DNA from 2 places in the Geobacillus sp. GHH01 genome. Region 2 is predicted to be linked to the other one. Evidence: riboswitches for the same ligand, from Rfam matches in the RefSeq annotation. Region 2 holds a riboswitch; the other holds the start of a gene.
The links. A riboswitch is a leader RNA that binds a small molecule or an ion and turns the genes downstream of it on or off. The one in region 2 is predicted to bind S-adenosylmethionine.

Region 1 (7,746 bases), 1.3 Mb from region 2:
CCGATGCATGTGTTTCGTTGTTCATCATCATTTTCCTCCCTTTGTTCGTTTCTGCTGTTAGTATGCGTCAACTACCCCCACTTCGCTAACGCTTGAAGTGGGGGCTTGCAACTCCCCAGAAGTGCAAACGGACTTCGTCCTCCTTCCTTGACTTGGGGTTGCATCAGGGGGCAGGTTGACGACTACCCAACGACGCAGGTCATGCCTGCATCGTTGCCGATTCTCTCGGTGTGTCTGTTGGCAGTACTTGGCTTCCACACACAACAGACGGACCTACGCTCGATGTTTTACGGTTGCAGCGTTTCCTGCAACCAACTCCATACATCGAGCAGCCGTTATTGGAATGCCTTTATTTAACAGTTTTCTCCACGTCTTTATTCTATCATACACAAAAGAAAGGGGGAACGAGCATTCCTCTCCCACTTACTCCCTTTGGTCGTTGAAGTGGGAGTCTCCTGCGCGAAATAGGATGAAGGAAAACGATATTAAACAACGAATGGTATTAAAAGCTTGTGGAAACACCACCGTTTCGCCAACATCGACGGAATGTCATGATGAAAACGAACGGTTCTGTTCCACTTCCATCATCATAGGAAAGGGGGGAATGCCATTGATTCGTTGGGTTGTCTTTGCCTTAACCGTCGCTTTCGCTTCGTTTTTGGCGTGGATCATCATCGGCAGCATTCTCGGTGAACACGGGGACGTCATCTTCAGTTTAACGACAGTGGTCGCCCTGCAAAACTGCGTCATCATCGTCATGCTCGCCGCCGTACTGGCGCGTTTGAACAACCGATGAAGCGCGGGAAAACAGACCGGCCGCGGCGTCTCTCCATCCAAAACGGTTTTGAACTTTCGGGCGGCTCTTTTTTGTGCAAAAAATAACGGAAGCGATTCGCTCCCGTTATTGATTGTTTGTCGCCGCTGGAATGACGGCGCCGTGGTATTTTTCTTTGATGAAATCTTGAATTTCTTTCGATTGCAGCACTTCGACAAGCGTTTTGATTTCTTTTCGGTTTTCATCGCCTTTGCGCACCGCCACAATGTTCACATACGGATTGTTTTTCGGCGACTCCACGGCGATCGGGTCTTTCGCCGGGTCCAAACCGGCGTCAAGCGCATAGTTGGCGTTGATCAGCACCGCATCGCCTTCGCCGTTTTTGTAAATTTGCGGCAGAAGCCCGGCGTCGACATCGGCCTTAAATTTTAAATGCTTTGGATTTTCGATGATGTCATTGACTGTCGCTTTCGTTTTATCGACGCCCGGTTTCAATTTAATGAGCCCTTTTTCTTGCAGCATCGATAAAATGCGGCCATGGTCGGCGACCGAGTTGCTCATGATGATCGTCGCGCCGTCCGGCAGTTCTTCAATGCTTTTGTATTTTTTCGAGTATAAGCCGATCGGCTCGATATGAATGCCGCCGGCGTTGACGAAATCATAGCCGTACTCTTTCTTTTGCGATTCCAAATACGGAATGTGTTGGAAATAGTTGGCGTCGATTTGCTTCTCAGCCAGCGCTTTGTTCGGCAAGATGTAATCTTGGAACGTAATGATCTCCAAGTCGATGCCTTTTTTCTTCAAAATCGGTTTCGCTTTTTCCAAAATTTCCGCATGCGGCACGTTCGACGCACCGACTTTCAACTTCACCAATTTGCCGTCTTTGCCGCCTTCCGCGCTGTCGTTATTGTTGCCGCCGCATGCCGCCAAAGCGAGCACGAGAATGGCGGCGAGCAACACACCCAACCATTTCTTCATCAGTTGTTTCCCCCTTTATCGTTTATCGATTTTCGAAGTGACAAAGTCACCGATCAGCTGAATGATAAATACAATGACCAACACCAATACGGTTGCGACAAATGTCACATCGTTATGGTTGCGCTGGAACCCTTCCAAATACGCCAAGTTCCCAAGCCCGCCGGCGCCGATGGCTCCAGCCATCGCTGTATAGCTGACGAGCGACACCGCCGTCACCGTAATGCCGGAGACAAGCGCCGGCAATGACTCCGGCAGCAGCACTTTCCAAATGATCGTCCACGTTGAGGCACCCATCGCTTGGGCTGCTTCGATGACGCCTTTATCAATTTCGCGAAGAGCGATTTCGACCATGCGGGCGTAAAACGGCGCGGCCCCAATGACCAAAGCCGGCAGCGCCGCATTGGCGCCAAGCATCGTCCCGACGAGCCAGGTGGTAAACGGAATGAGCAAAATGATCAAAATAATAAACGGAATGGAGCGGAAAATGTTCACAAACGCCGCAATCACGGTATTGACAAACCGGTTTTCCCATAGGTTGCCCTTCGCTGTCAAAAATAGAAGCAAGCCAAGAACGATTCCGAGGACGAAAGTGGCCGCCACCGCCACTCCCGTCATATACAGCGTCTCGACCGTCGCCGCCCACATCGTCTCCCATTGCACGTTCGGCAGGAGGTTAGCGAGCATCGTGAATCACCTCCACCGCCACTTGCTGGCGTTGAATGTAGTCAAGCGCCCGGTCGATTTCATCGGCCGCTCCGTCGAGGTGAATGAACAGCACCCCATAGGCACCTTGATGGGTTTGCGAAATTTTCCCTTGCAAAATGTTGACATCGACGGCAAACTGACGCACCACTTCGGTGATGAGCGGCTTTCCGGCTGCCGCGCCGACGAACGTCAGCTGCGCGATCAGCCCGCTCGGGTATTGGCCAAACAAATGGGAAATCGCCTCTTCCGTCTCCTCGGGCTCGATCAGCTGCTTGACGAACCGTTTCGTAATCGGCTGCTGCGGGTTGCGGAACACATGCAGCACGTCGCCTTGCTCGACGATTCGGCCGCTTTCCATCACCGCAACGCGGTCGCAAATTTTGCGGATGACGTGCATTTCATGGGTGATCAGCACAATCGTCAGCCCGAGGCGCTTGTTGATGTCAACGAGCAAGTCCAAAATCGCATCGGTCGTCTGTGGGTCCAACGCCGATGTCGCCTCGTCGCAAAGCAGCACTTTCGGGTTGTTGGCGAGCGCCCGGGCGATGCCGACCCGCTGCTTTTGCCCGCCGCTCAGCTGCGACGGGTAGGCATCCTCGCGCCCGGAAAGGCCGACAAGTTCGATCAATTCATCCACCCGCTTGTTCCGCTCCTCTTTCGGGACGCCGGCAATTTCAAGCGGAAAGGCAATGTTTTCCCTGACTGTGCGAGACCAAAGCAAGTTGAAATGCTGGAAAATCATCCCGATTTCTTGGCGCGCCTTGCGCAGCTCCCGACCTTTCACGCGCGTCATATCGCGCCCGGCGACGACCACCCGGCCGCTCGTCGGCTTCTCGAGCCCATTGAGCAAGCGGATGAGCGTGCTTTTCCCCGCGCCGCTGTAGCCGATAATGCCGAAAATTTCTCCTTCGCGAATCTCAAGCGACACATTGTCGACGGCCGTGACTGAGCCGTTGGCCGCTTGATAGATTTTTGTCACTTGTTCGAGTGTAATCATCGTTTCACCTTCCTTCCCAAGCGGCAGAGCGCAAAAAGAAAACCTTTCTGCCCGCAGAGAACAGAAAGGTATTGTGCACCATTCCGTCTCTTATCTCTCAAAGCAGGCCGCTTTGTGTGAATTGGCACCATTTCAGCGCACGCGCTGACGGTTGCCGGGCTTCATTGGGCACATCCCTCCACCTCTCTTGATAAGAGCGCAACAATCGCCTATGCAATTGATTTACGAATGTGATTGTATCACCGCTTGTCGAACGCTGTCAACAATTTTTTCACCCAACATGCCGATACGGTTTAGCCAAATGGAGGAGCGATTCAAGAAGCAACAGCTGACGGAAGCTTCCTGACACGTGCACTTCTTGCAGGCGGACGAGCTGCTGCAGCTTCAGTTCGCCGTTCAGCAAGGACGCGAGCGCTTCTTTGGGGCCGCGCACGGTCAATGTTTTCCGTTCATCGTGTTCCATCCCTAAAGCGGCTGGTTCCTTGCCGATCAACAGCAAGGCGGTTTCATCCCCACTTTCAAACCGAACACACAGCTGCTCATCCGGCAAAATCGGCATCAAATGACGCAACGCTTGCATCCGTTCCACGAACTGCCCGACTAATTCACGCATTTCCATGGATATCCCCTCCCCCATTTTTATTTTTTCACTTCCACCTGAAGAGGAGAAATCCTTTACAAAAATCTCGACAACCCGTTGACGAACGAGCGCCGTTTTTGTCATTTCCCAAGAAATGTGTCAAACAGCGTCAAAAAAAGGCGAATCATCGGGACGGCAAGCAGGCTTGAATCACTTCGTACAAATACGGAACGGAATGAAAGGCATACCACTTGCCTGCGACCGTTCCGTCCCTAAAAAGAAGCAGGCAAGGAACGCTTTCAATTTTCCACGCAACGGCCTGCTCAGGGATATAGTTGATGTCCGTTTCGTAAAACGGCAGCGCCGGAAACAACTGCTCCACCACCGTTAGCATCCGCCGCGCCAGCTGGCACGTGCCGCACAGCGGGGTATACAAGTAAAGGGCCAGAAGCGGCTCGACTTCCACCACTCGCATGACATCGTTTCGGTCGATCGCTTTCACTCGCCTCTTCCCCTCATGAGCGATTCGATGCGGACGTCGAAACGAGCGCGCAACAGCACTTGCGCCAAGTGCCAAGGCGGAGCGGCCGCCACTTCGCGATACGCCCGGTCAATGTAAAGATGCTCCGCCTCTGGAAACATGCGGCGAAACTGCCGGCGCAATTTTTCTCCCGCCTCATCGGCATCGGCCAAGACGTATACATCGCATCCTTCCAGCTCATCGGCCAGCTCCTCAAGGCGCGCATCACTGATCGTGCCGTTTGTGCAGACGATGACGACTGGTTCGTTCAGCACCGCCGCCACTTTTTGCTTGTCTGATCGCCCTTCGACGATGATCACTTTTTCCACGCGTCGCATGTCCGACCCACCTAACTTCAAATGAGGATACTATTATTGTATGTCTTGCGCCGGCCAAATGTTGAAAATGAAAAGCAACGGCCATCCACCGTTGCCTTTCAACACCAGCCCGCTTCCCCGTCGCAATCGACATATTTTTGGTCCGGCTCAACGGTAGCGGTCACCTGTTTGTAAATTCTTCCGTTTTGTTCGGTATACCCCTTTTTCAACGGGACGGCCGCCGGAAGCGGAAGGCGCCCGATGAGCTCTCCTTCCTCGTACAACTCCAGCGAGCGGCCGTTCAGTTTGCCGATGATCCGGTCCGTGACATCTATGCGCGTCGTTTGCAGCGCCATCGCGAGCACCCCTTTTTTCAATCAAATTCCGGTATGTATAGAGTGCCCGAATCGAAGCGAAGATTGCAGGAACGTTTATCCTTCGTTGATCATCGCCTCGTATTGTTCCGCCGTCAACAAATTGTCGATTTCGCTCAAATCATTCGGTTTGACGACGATCATCCACGCTTTGTCATACGGCGATTCGTTCACGTACTCCGGATGGTCATTTAACGCCTCATTCACTTCAACGACCGTGCCGCTGATCGGCGCATACAATTCCGAGACCGTTTTCACCGATTCAACGCTGCCGAACGGCTCGTTCGCCGTAACCTCTGCGCCGACTTCCGGCAGCTCGACAAAGACGATGTCGCCAAGCTCTGATTGGGCGTAATCCGTAATGCCGATGCGCACGTTCTCTCCTTCCACGCGCACCCACTCATGCTCCTTTGTATAGCGAAGTTCTTTCGGCGTGTTCATCGTATCCCTCCATTGCGACAAAATGTATATTCCTTTTCATCATAACCGATTTTCCGCAAAAACTCACTGAATTCACCCGATTTTGCAAAAAATTTTTTATGTCCCCGCCGCGAAAAACGCCTCGTATTCTTGTTCGCGAAAGCCCACGACGACCCGCTCGCCGTCCGTCAAAATCGGCCGTTTGACCAACATCCCGTCCGAGGCGAGCCAATCGAGCATCTCGTCTTCCGATGCGCGGTCGAGCTTGTCCTTCAAGCCAAGCTCGCGGTATTTCATCCCGCTCGTGTTGAAAAATTTTTTGAGCGGCAGCCCGCTTTGACGGTGCAAACGGGCGAGCTGCTCTTTCGTCAGCGGCTCGTCGACCAAATGCACCGTTTGCACCTCAATGCCGTGTTCATCCAACCATTTTTTCGCCTTCCGGCACGTTCCGCATTTTGGATACCAATAGAGCGTGAGCGCCATCTTCACTCCTCCCTTTCATTTCCGCTGTGTGGCAAACAAATAAGAAGCACCAGGCAAACGCCTGGCACTTCCCATTATCACACAATATACCGTTCGGCTTCAATGAGCGCGGCGGCCGCTTCGCGTTTTTTCGCGATCACGTTGATCGGCGTATGGCGCGTCAGCCGTCGGAGAGCGGCGAGCATCATCCGCAGCGTGTCTCCTTGTTCGACGGCGACGAGCGTTTCTTTCGCATGGGCTTCAATTTCATTGAACGCCTCTTGGCAGAAAATTTGCGTGTACAGCAATTTTTGTTTGTTTTTCTCCTCACCGCTCGCCTGAATCGCTTTTTCCGTGCGCAAAAGCGCTGATTCCATCGCATAAATGTTCGAGACGATGTCGGCGATGTTGACGAGCACTTCTTGCTCTTCTTCAATGCGCTGGCCGTATTTTTGCGCCGCTAAACCGGCGACCATCAAGGCGATTTTTTTCGCGTTGCGCACCAAGTATTTCTCTTGTTCCAGCGCGCCCGTCCCCGGCTCTTCGGCGGCCATCATCATCAGTTCTTCCTGAAGCTGCTGCGCTTTTTGGAAGAGCGGCAGCTCGCCTTTTAACGCCTTTTTCAAATACATGCCCGGCACGAGAAGGCGGTTGATTTCGTTCGTCCCCTCAAAAATGCGGTTGATGCGCGAATCGCGGTAGGCGCGCTCAATTTCGTATTCCTGCATAAAGCCGTACCCGCCGTGGATTTGCACGCCTTCATCCACGATGTAATCGAGCACTTCCGTGGCAAAAAACTTGTTCAATGAGCATTCGATCGCATATTCGGCGATCGATTTCGCCACTTCTTTGCCATCTTTCGCCTTTTCCGCATCAAGCAGGCCCATCCGTTCATCGAACAAGCCGACCGTGCGGTAAACCGAGCTTTCGGCGGCATACAGGCGCGACGCCATCGTCGCGAATTTTTCCTGCGTCAACGTAAACTGCGAAATCGGGCGTTTGAATTGCTGGCGCTGATTGGCGTATTTGAGCGTGATTTCAAGCGCCCGCTTCGCGCCGCCGACCGCCCCTAACCCAAGCTTGTAGCGGCCGATGTTCAAAATGTTGAAGGCGATGACATGGCCTTTTCCGATTTCACCGAGCACGTTTTCTTTCGGCACCGGCACATCTTGCAAAATGAGCGTTCTTGTCGACGAGCTTTTAATCCCCATTTTCTTTTCTTCCGGACCAGTTGAAACGCCCGGGAAGTCGCGTTCCACGATGAACGCGGTGAAATGTTCGCCGTCGACTTTTGCATAGACGACAAACACATCAGCAAAACCGGAGTTGGTGATCCATTGTTTTTCGCCGTTTAAAATGTAATGCGTGCCTTCCGCGTTTAATCTCGCCGTCGTTTTCGCGCCGAGGGCGTCCGAACCCGAGCCAGGCTCCGTCAAGGCGTAGGCGGCGATTTTTTCGCCGGTCGCTAAATACGGCAAATATTTTTGTTTTTGTTCTTCCGTGCCAAACAACACAATCGGCAGCGAGCCAATTCCGACGTGCGCCCCGTGCGAAATGGCAAAACCGCCGGCCGGCGCCATTTTTTCCGCAATGATGGCCGAACTGACTTTATCTAGGC
Region 2 (7,746 bases):
TCGAACAAATTGTCTCTCTATTAGAAGCCATCGCCGATCACGGGGAAGATGCCGAACGAATTTTGCGCCGCATTCTTGATGAGGAGCAAGAACAGCGGGACATTTTGGAGGACGAGCGCGAACTGTTGCAAGCCATTTTGACCGAGTTGCGCACAGGGGCGCCACCCGCGGAAGATATTGGCGACGAGCTCGAGGACTTGATTGGGGAGAGAGTAGAAATTACGGTCAATTTCGGCCCGGTGAGCGGCACAGTCATCGCCGTCCGAAACGATTATGCCGTGCTTGAGGATGCGCTCGGGCGTTTCGTTTACATTCCGTTTGCCAGCATTCAAGCCATCACCCGTTTAGAAGGCTGATGAAAAACAATGGATTCGCTCGATTTATGAGAAATCACAAGGAATGAAGTGATGGTGTTGCAAGTTTTTTCAATTTGAGAAACACTGTTGGAGAGCAGTATTTCTCCTTAAATCACCGGCCTTTTAGACTGAAAGGAGGGAGGAGACAATGGACTTTGCGACCACATTCGAAGAGCAGCTCCGCCGCCTCATCGGGGAAACGATCCAAGTCGCGACGGACAACAACTTAATAGAGGGACGACTCACCGATGTCGAGGACGGAACGATCGAGCTTAGGGCGGAAGCGGGCGGATACGAGCGGGAAACGCGCACGGTGCTCATTCCGCTGACAGCCGTCAACTTTGTTCGGGAAGTGTAACGAAAAAAACAAAGGTATGCATCCGCCGAAACGATGCATACCTTTGTCGTTACCGCGTCGGAACGACCGATGGATGCTCATTGACAAACGACAACGCCTGCTCAAAATCGGCGATCAAATCGTTGACATCCTCAAGCCCGACGCTCAGCCGCAACAAGCCGTCGGTAATGCCGCGCCGGAGCCTCTCTTCTTTTGGCATCGCCGCATGCGACATTTTCGCTGGGTGCGATAAAATTGACTCGACCGCCCCAAGGCTGACGGCGAACACGGGCAGGCGGACGTTGCGGACGAACGTCCGGGCCGCTTCTTCATCGGCCAAGCGGAACGACAGCACGGCGCCAAACCCGTCCGCTTGATGGCGCTGGATGTCATGGCCTGGGTGGTTCTCGAGCCCCGGATAATACACTTCTTCGACCTTTGGGTGACAAGCCAAATATTGGGCGATGGCGGCCGCTGATTCAGATGACTGCTTCAGCCGGACGTGGAGCGTTTTTAATCCGCGCAGCACAAGCCACGCATCTTGGACGCCAAGGACAGCGCCAAATGCGTTTTGCAGTTTGTACAGCTCTTTTCCCAACTCTTCATCTTTCACCACGGCCAATCCGGCGACGACGTCGCTATGGCCGGCTAAAAATTTCGTGGCGCTGTGAAGGACAATATCGACGCCAAGGTCAAGCGGCCGCTGCAGCGCCGGCGTCATGAACGTATTATCCAAGAACGTCAAACAGCCGTGCGCTTTCGCCAGTTTGACGACGCCTTGAATATCGGTCACTTTTAACAATGGGTTGGACGGCGTTTCCATATAAATGACTTTCGTGTTCGGTCGGATGTTTTCGGCCACTGCGTTTAAATCGGTCATATCGACAAACGTATGCTCGATGCCAAAGCGGGTCAACACTTCCGTGATCATCCGGTACGTGCCGCCGTAGACGTCTTCAGTCACGAGGACGTGGTCGCCTCGGGACAAGAGCAAAAACGCCGTCGAAATGGCCGCCATGCCAGAAGCGAAGGCGAATCCGCGCACGCCGCCTTCTAACGCCGCGATCGTTTCCTCGAGCGCCTCGCGCGTCGGGTTGCCGGAGCGGCTGTAGTCGTATTTGCCGAATGAATCGAAATCGAACTGATGGAACGTGGAGGCATGCTGGATCGGCACGCTCACCGCTCCCGTGTGGCGATCGACTTTCCATTCATTATGGAGCAGTTTCGTTGAAAACGACCATTCCCGTTCCATCGCTTACACCTCTTTCATGTGTTTGAACGCTTGCGCCAAGTCGGCGATTAAATCATCCGCATGTTCGATGCCGACCGAGAAGCGGAGCAGTCGGTTGCAGACGCCGTTTTGGATGCGGATTTCCTCTGGAATGTCCGCATGCGTCTGCGTCGCCGGGTACGTGATGAAGCTTTCAACTCCGCCTAAGCTTTCCGCGAACGTAATGAGGCGCAAGCTTTTTAAAAACCCGTTCACCCACTTTTCATCGGCAATCCGGAATGACAGCATCCCTCCTCGCCCTGGGTACAGGACGTCAGTCACATCTTCATGTTCGCGCAAAAAGGCGCTGATGCGCTTGGCGTTTTCTTCATGTTGACGCATCCGGAGAGCCAACGTTTTCATCCCGCGAATGAGCAGCCATGAATCAAACGGCGACAACACCGCGCCGATGGCGTTCTGGTACTCGGCCAAGCGTTGACAGAGATCCTCGCCCTTGGCGACGACAAGGCCAGCCAGCACATCGTTATGGCCGCCTAAATATTTCGTGGCGCTGTGGATGACAATATCGGCGCCTTGTTCGATCGGGCGTTGAAGCACCGGTGTATAAAACGTGTTGTCAACGATCAACAAAAGCCCATGCCGTTTGGCAAGCGCGGAGACAGCGGCAATATCCGTCTCCTGCATCAATGGGTTCGTCGGCGTTTCCAAGAAAATGGCTTTCGTTTTTTCCGTTATCGTTTCTTCCACTGCATCGAGGTCAGCAAAGTCAACGTAATGAAACCCAAGACCGTACTTGCGCCAGCCGCGCTCAAACAGGCGGTACGTGCCGCCGTAAAGGTCGGCCGATACGAGAAACTCGTCTCCGCTCTCAAACAAGGCGAGCACCGTCTGAATGGCGGCCATGCCGGAGCTGAACGCATAGCCTTGGTCGCCGCCTTCCAGTCTCGCGATCGCTTCTTCGACGATTTTGCGCGTTGGGTTGCCGGTGCGGATGTAGTCAAACCCGGTCGACTCTCCGATGCCAGCATGGCGGTAGGCGGTCGAGAAATAGACGGGCGGGTTGACCGTCCCCGTCACCGTTTCGCTCCGATTGCCAATTTGCGCTAACAACGTCTCCAGTTTCTCCATCTCATCTCTCTCCTTCTGCTGAAAATTCCATCATGGATCAACGGCCGACCATTTGACGCCCAACGAAGCGCCGCTGTCTGTCGGGCAGCGGCCGAGGGCCTTGATCCTCGACGCCCCTCGGTTGAGGGAGCGGCCGCTTGAGTAAATAAAAAAAGTCTTCTAAGAAGAAGACTTTTCCATACGCACATGGTCATGCTTCTTCTTATCTGCCGAATTGAATGCTCAATTCGCTGGATTTAGCACCTGGCCGCCGGGCGGCTGGTTGCTGAAGCTTCATTGGGCCAGTTCCCTCCGCTTCTCTTGATAAGAATGAGACGCGTATTCAATTTTTCTAATTTTAATAAAAAATGTAGCGCATTCCCCCCGTTTTTGCAAGCCATTTTTTTGTGAATGGCACGATTCGGCAAATTCGCAAAAAATTCGAGCCCTTCGTTAACATCTTTTGGCGCAAATATGTTACAATAACAGATGAACTTACGCTTTCATGGAGGATGGTCATGGCGACAGCAACAGGAACGATGCGCGATTATACGCTTTACAGCAGGGAGCTGCAAGAAGAAATCGAACTGCTCGTCTACTTGCCAAGCAATTTTTCGCCGCTTTACAAATATTCTTTATTAATCGCGCAAGATGGCAAAGATTATTTTATGTATGGAAAAATGAAAACCGTCATCGAAACGCTGATGGCAGAAGGAACAATCGACCGGACGATCGTCGTCGGCATCCCGTATCGGAACGTCAACGACCGCTACGAGAAATACCACCCGGAAGGCCGAAAGCACGAAGCATACCTTCGTTTTTTAGCCCATGAACTCGTCCCGTTTTTGGACCGCGAACTGCCGACATACCAAATGGGCAAAGGCCGGGCGCTGATCGGCGATTCGCTCGGCGGAACGGTGTCGCTTCTAGCCGGGTTGTTGTATCCGCATACATTTGGGAAAATCGCCATGCAGTCCCCCTATATCGATGACTCGGTATTGGCGCGCATCCGCTCATTCCGCGATCCATCGCTCCTTTCGCTTTACCATTCTGTTGGCACAGAGGAAACAGCGGTGAAAACGACGGATGGCCATGTGCGCGATTTTATCACCCCGAATCGAATGGCGCGGGACTTGTTTATGGAAAAACGGTTTGCTTATACGTACCATGAGTTCGAAGGCGGTCATGCGTGGACGTATTGGCAGCCGGATGTCCCCCGAGCCGTAGCCGCTGTTTTATCGTTATAGGACAAAACGGAGCAACTTCAAAGATGTCGAAGCCGCCGCATCCATTCCGTGCGTTTCCTGCGCGTGGAAAAAGAACTGGTTCAAGGAGGGAAAACAAAATGAAGTACGGCATTGTGATCTTTCCGCCAAAACGGATTCAAGACTTCGCCAACTCGTACCGGAAACGGTACGACAGCCATTACGCCCTCATCCCCCCGCATATTACGCTGAAATACCCATTTGAAGCGGATGAGGAGCAAATAAAAAAAATGGCGAAAGAGTTGCGCCGCATTGCGGCGGAAACACCTCCCATTCCGATCAAAGTGACGAAATTCAGCTCGTTTTATCCGACAAGCAACATCATTTATTTGAAGGTGGAGCCAAACGACGTGCTCGAGCGCCTTCATGAACAACTGCACAGCGGCTTGTTCGCCGGAAAGCCGGAGTTTGTGTTCGTACCTCACATTACGATCGGCCGCGATTTGCCGGGCGCAGAATATGCGGACGTCTACAGCCAGCTGAAGCTGCAAGATGTGCACTTCGAGGAGACCGTCGACCGCTTCCATCTTCTCTATCAGCTGGAAAACGGCTCGTGGACCGTCTATGAAACGTTTATCGTCGGAGGAAAGGAAACGGTCTGAGATGAACATTGCGATTGGCACAACGCAAGATCGCGCTTTGTACGAAGACGCCTTGCGCGTCCGCCGGCTCGTATTCATTGAGGAGCAAAACGTGCCGGAAGACGAGGAAATCGACGCATTCGAGGACGACTCGTTCCACCTCGTCCTGTATGATGGCCAAACACCGGTCGGTGCTGGGCGACTCCGTTTCATTGACGAAGGCGTCGGCAAAATCGAGCGCATTTGCGTCCTGCCGTCCTACCGCGGCCGCGGCGCCGGACGGATGGTGATGGAAGCGATCGAACAGCTGGCGAAAACAAAAGGGGCGAAAACGGCGAAACTGAACGCCCAGACGCACGCGGAACCGTTTTACAAAAAGCTCGGCTACACGACCGTCTCCGGTGTCTTTATGGACGCTGGCATCCCACATGTGACAATGGTGAAATCGCTCGAATAACCAGCTGATTGAGCGTCCTTCGCCTACATGGCATCAAGTGCCAGGGGATCTGCAGAAACCTTTTCTTTTGCTTAGGCAGAGAGGGCAAAAAAGGGAGCTGTGCACACGCAAGCTCCCTTTCGCTTATTTTTTGTTGTTCAGCATATTGGCAATCGTATTGAAATCAATTTGCTTGCCGTTATGGACGATGGCCTTGACGATTTGGTCTTCGAGCTCCTTTGGCACTTTTCGATTAGCGATTTGCGCCACCCGTTTCACGACTTGGCGCACCGTTTTTTCGTCGCTGAAATTGGCGTTTTGCAGCGAGTTGGCGAGCTCAAAAACGTCTTTCATATTGACACCTGTTTTCTTTTCGATGTTTTTAAAAAATTGCTGATCCATCGTTCCGCCTCCTTCTCCCTGCTATATCGTATGACGCCGCCGCTTCGGCGTGCATGAAAGAAAGAAAAATACGAGCCGTTCCGTGGCGCCGAAACGGCCCGTACCGAATCCGTTTTTCTCATTAAGCGACAAACGCCGCGCCGACAATAATCAACAAGATGAACAACACGACAATCAACACAAAGCCACCGCCATAGCCACCGCCATAGCCGTAGCCGTAAGGATAACCATAACCGCAGAAGCCCATCATAATGTGCACCTCCTTCTCCGTTTACTGTATCGTATTCACCGGCTTAGCGGGGCGTATGGGCGCAAAGGCCATTTTGTCATCCAAATCGGCGGAACAGCTCGGCAAATTCCCGCTCCTTCTTCGCAAACCATTGCTCGATGTAGTCCAAGTTGCCTTGTACACTTTTTAAAAATCCATTGTTCAATTTTTCGATTTCTTGCAGCTGTTTGTTAAAGTCCTTTCCCCATTGTTCAAACAGGCGGATGAACGTTTCATGCCCTTCTTTGCGCGACGCCACCCAATTTTCGAGCGCTTTTTCCAACTCTTTGCTCACACTTTCCCCTCCTTTCTTACTGTTGTATGCAAAAACGACTGCCCGAGGTGAAGGCGTCCCCGTTCTTTTTTGCCTTGCCATATGGTAAAGTAAAGATGAACGGCAACATGAAAGGGAGGGAACGAATGTGAGACAAATTGAAACAGTTGAGCAATTCGAGGCGGCCATTTCCGGCGATAAGCCAGCGATTATGAAGTTTTACACAACTTGGTGTCCGGACTGCGTGCGCCTGAACATGTTCATCGATGACATCATCCGCGATTACGGGCAGTACGACTGGTTCGAAATCGACCGAGACCAGTTTCCAGATCTTGGTGAGAAGTACCAAGTGCTTGGCATTCCAAGTCTTCTTGTGTTCCGAAACGGGGAAAAAATCGCCCATCTGCATAGCGCCGATGCGAAAACGCCGGAAGAAGTGCGCGCCTTTTTGCAGTCTCTGCCGGAGTAAGGCGGGGCGGCGCCCTTGCGTCGCCAGAGAAGAAGGGCAACAAAAAGAGGCTGTCCGAGAAGGAAGTTTTCCTTCCCGGACAGCCAATGCGAATGAACAGACAGCTCCTTATGGATCGCCGATTGTGGAAACGGAAGCCGTCAATATTCGATTTCGTCGTAGTCTTTCGGCTGGCGCGTCAGCTGCGGGCTGTCAAACATCAATTCAATCGAAATTTCCTCATCGGTCGTCCGCGTCCGCTCGGAGCGGTCGTTCGTTTTCAATTGGATTTGAATTTCCTCATCCGTCGTTTTTGTCCGTTTGTCTTCCATCGTCTTTTCCTCCTGTGTCATCAGTTTCGCAAGAGCGGTTCGACTTTTTGCACAAGCTCTGCCATTTTTGCGGCGTTTCGTTCATACAGCGCCTTCGCCTCTTCGGAATTCGTCTGCAACGCATACAGCTCCAGATCAGCCTGCACTTTTTTCATCGCGGCCAAGAGCAGCTTTTTCTCCTGTGGCTCGGCAATTTGGATCTTATCATCGTACAAATCGATCGTCAGCTGTCCGTATGAATCGACTTGGGCGAGAAACACATTTTCAATCGCCACTCCTTGTTTGTCAAGCTGTTCCTTCAGCCAGCCGCGGCCAAGCCCCATCGTAGCGAGCGGCTCATCCAAAATCATGCCGTCCATAATGACCGTTTGCGGCTCTTTTTCCCGCGGCGGGTTTGGGAACACATCTCCAACGGTGAGCGGCTGCTTTTCCCGCTTCAGCAACACGTTCAAGTCGCCGTTTGGCTCAAGCACCGCAAACTCGACGTCGGCGACGCGGAACACATCTTTTTTGCGCAGCTGTTCGAGCAGCTCGTCAACCGTATATTTCTCCCGTTTCAAATTTTCCTCTAAAATTTTGCCGTTTTTAATAAAAACCGTGGAATTGCCCTCGACAAAATCGCGAAATTTCTTGTTGCGCAGCGAGAGACGAGCGACAGCCACTGGAAACAGCGACCAAATCAAAATGCTGGTGATGCCTTCTTGCAACG

Region 1: linked by a shared signal. The riboswitch ahead of GHH_RS15160 (methionine ABC transporter ATP-binding protein) and the one ahead of GHH_RS04005 (methionine biosynthesis PLP-dependent protein) in region 2 are both predicted to bind S-adenosylmethionine.

Annotation. Positions count from the first base shown of each region.
Region 1 is NC_020210.1:3,059,190-3,066,935, forward strand. Features, by position in the region: gene GHH_RS15140 (carboxymuconolactone decarboxylase family protein) at 1-25, opposite strand, end outside; gene GHH_RS15145 (hypothetical protein) at 605-796, shown strand; gene GHH_RS15150 (MetQ/NlpA family ABC transporter substrate-binding protein) at 902-1,753, opposite strand; gene GHH_RS15155 (methionine ABC transporter permease) at 1,769-2,437, opposite strand; gene GHH_RS15160 (methionine ABC transporter ATP-binding protein) at 2,427-3,455, opposite strand; SAM riboswitch class I at 3,543-3,652, opposite strand; gene GHH_RS15165 (hypothetical protein) at 3,727-4,074, opposite strand; gene GHH_RS15170 (thioredoxin family protein) at 4,220-4,537, opposite strand; gene GHH_RS15175 (toprim domain-containing protein) at 4,534-4,893, opposite strand; gene GHH_RS15180 (YusG family protein) at 4,992-5,228, opposite strand; gene gcvH (glycine cleavage system protein GcvH) at 5,304-5,687, opposite strand; gene GHH_RS15190 (arsenate reductase family protein) at 5,784-6,149, opposite strand; gene GHH_RS15195 (acyl-CoA dehydrogenase family protein) at 6,227-7,746, opposite strand, start outside.
Region 2 is NC_020210.1:776,623-784,368, reverse strand. Features, by position in the region: gene GHH_RS04020 (hypothetical protein) at 1-356, shown strand, start outside; gene GHH_RS04015 (hypothetical protein) at 505-714, shown strand; gene metC (cystathionine beta-lyase) at 764-1,945, opposite strand; gene GHH_RS04005 (methionine biosynthesis PLP-dependent protein) at 1,949-3,052, opposite strand; SAM riboswitch class I at 3,252-3,362, opposite strand; gene GHH_RS04000 (esterase family protein) at 3,550-4,278, shown strand; gene GHH_RS03995 (YjcG family protein) at 4,377-4,898, shown strand; gene GHH_RS03990 (GNAT family N-acetyltransferase) at 4,900-5,334, shown strand; gene GHH_RS03985 (stage VI sporulation protein F) at 5,458-5,715, opposite strand; gene GHH_RS17905 (YjcZ family sporulation protein) at 5,837-5,965, opposite strand; gene GHH_RS03980 (hypothetical protein) at 6,042-6,278, opposite strand; partial or broken gene GHH_RS03975 (thioredoxin family protein) at 6,391-6,726, shown strand; gene GHH_RS19095 (hypothetical protein) at 6,867-7,037, opposite strand; gene GHH_RS03970 (DUF421 domain-containing protein) at 7,058-7,746, opposite strand, start outside.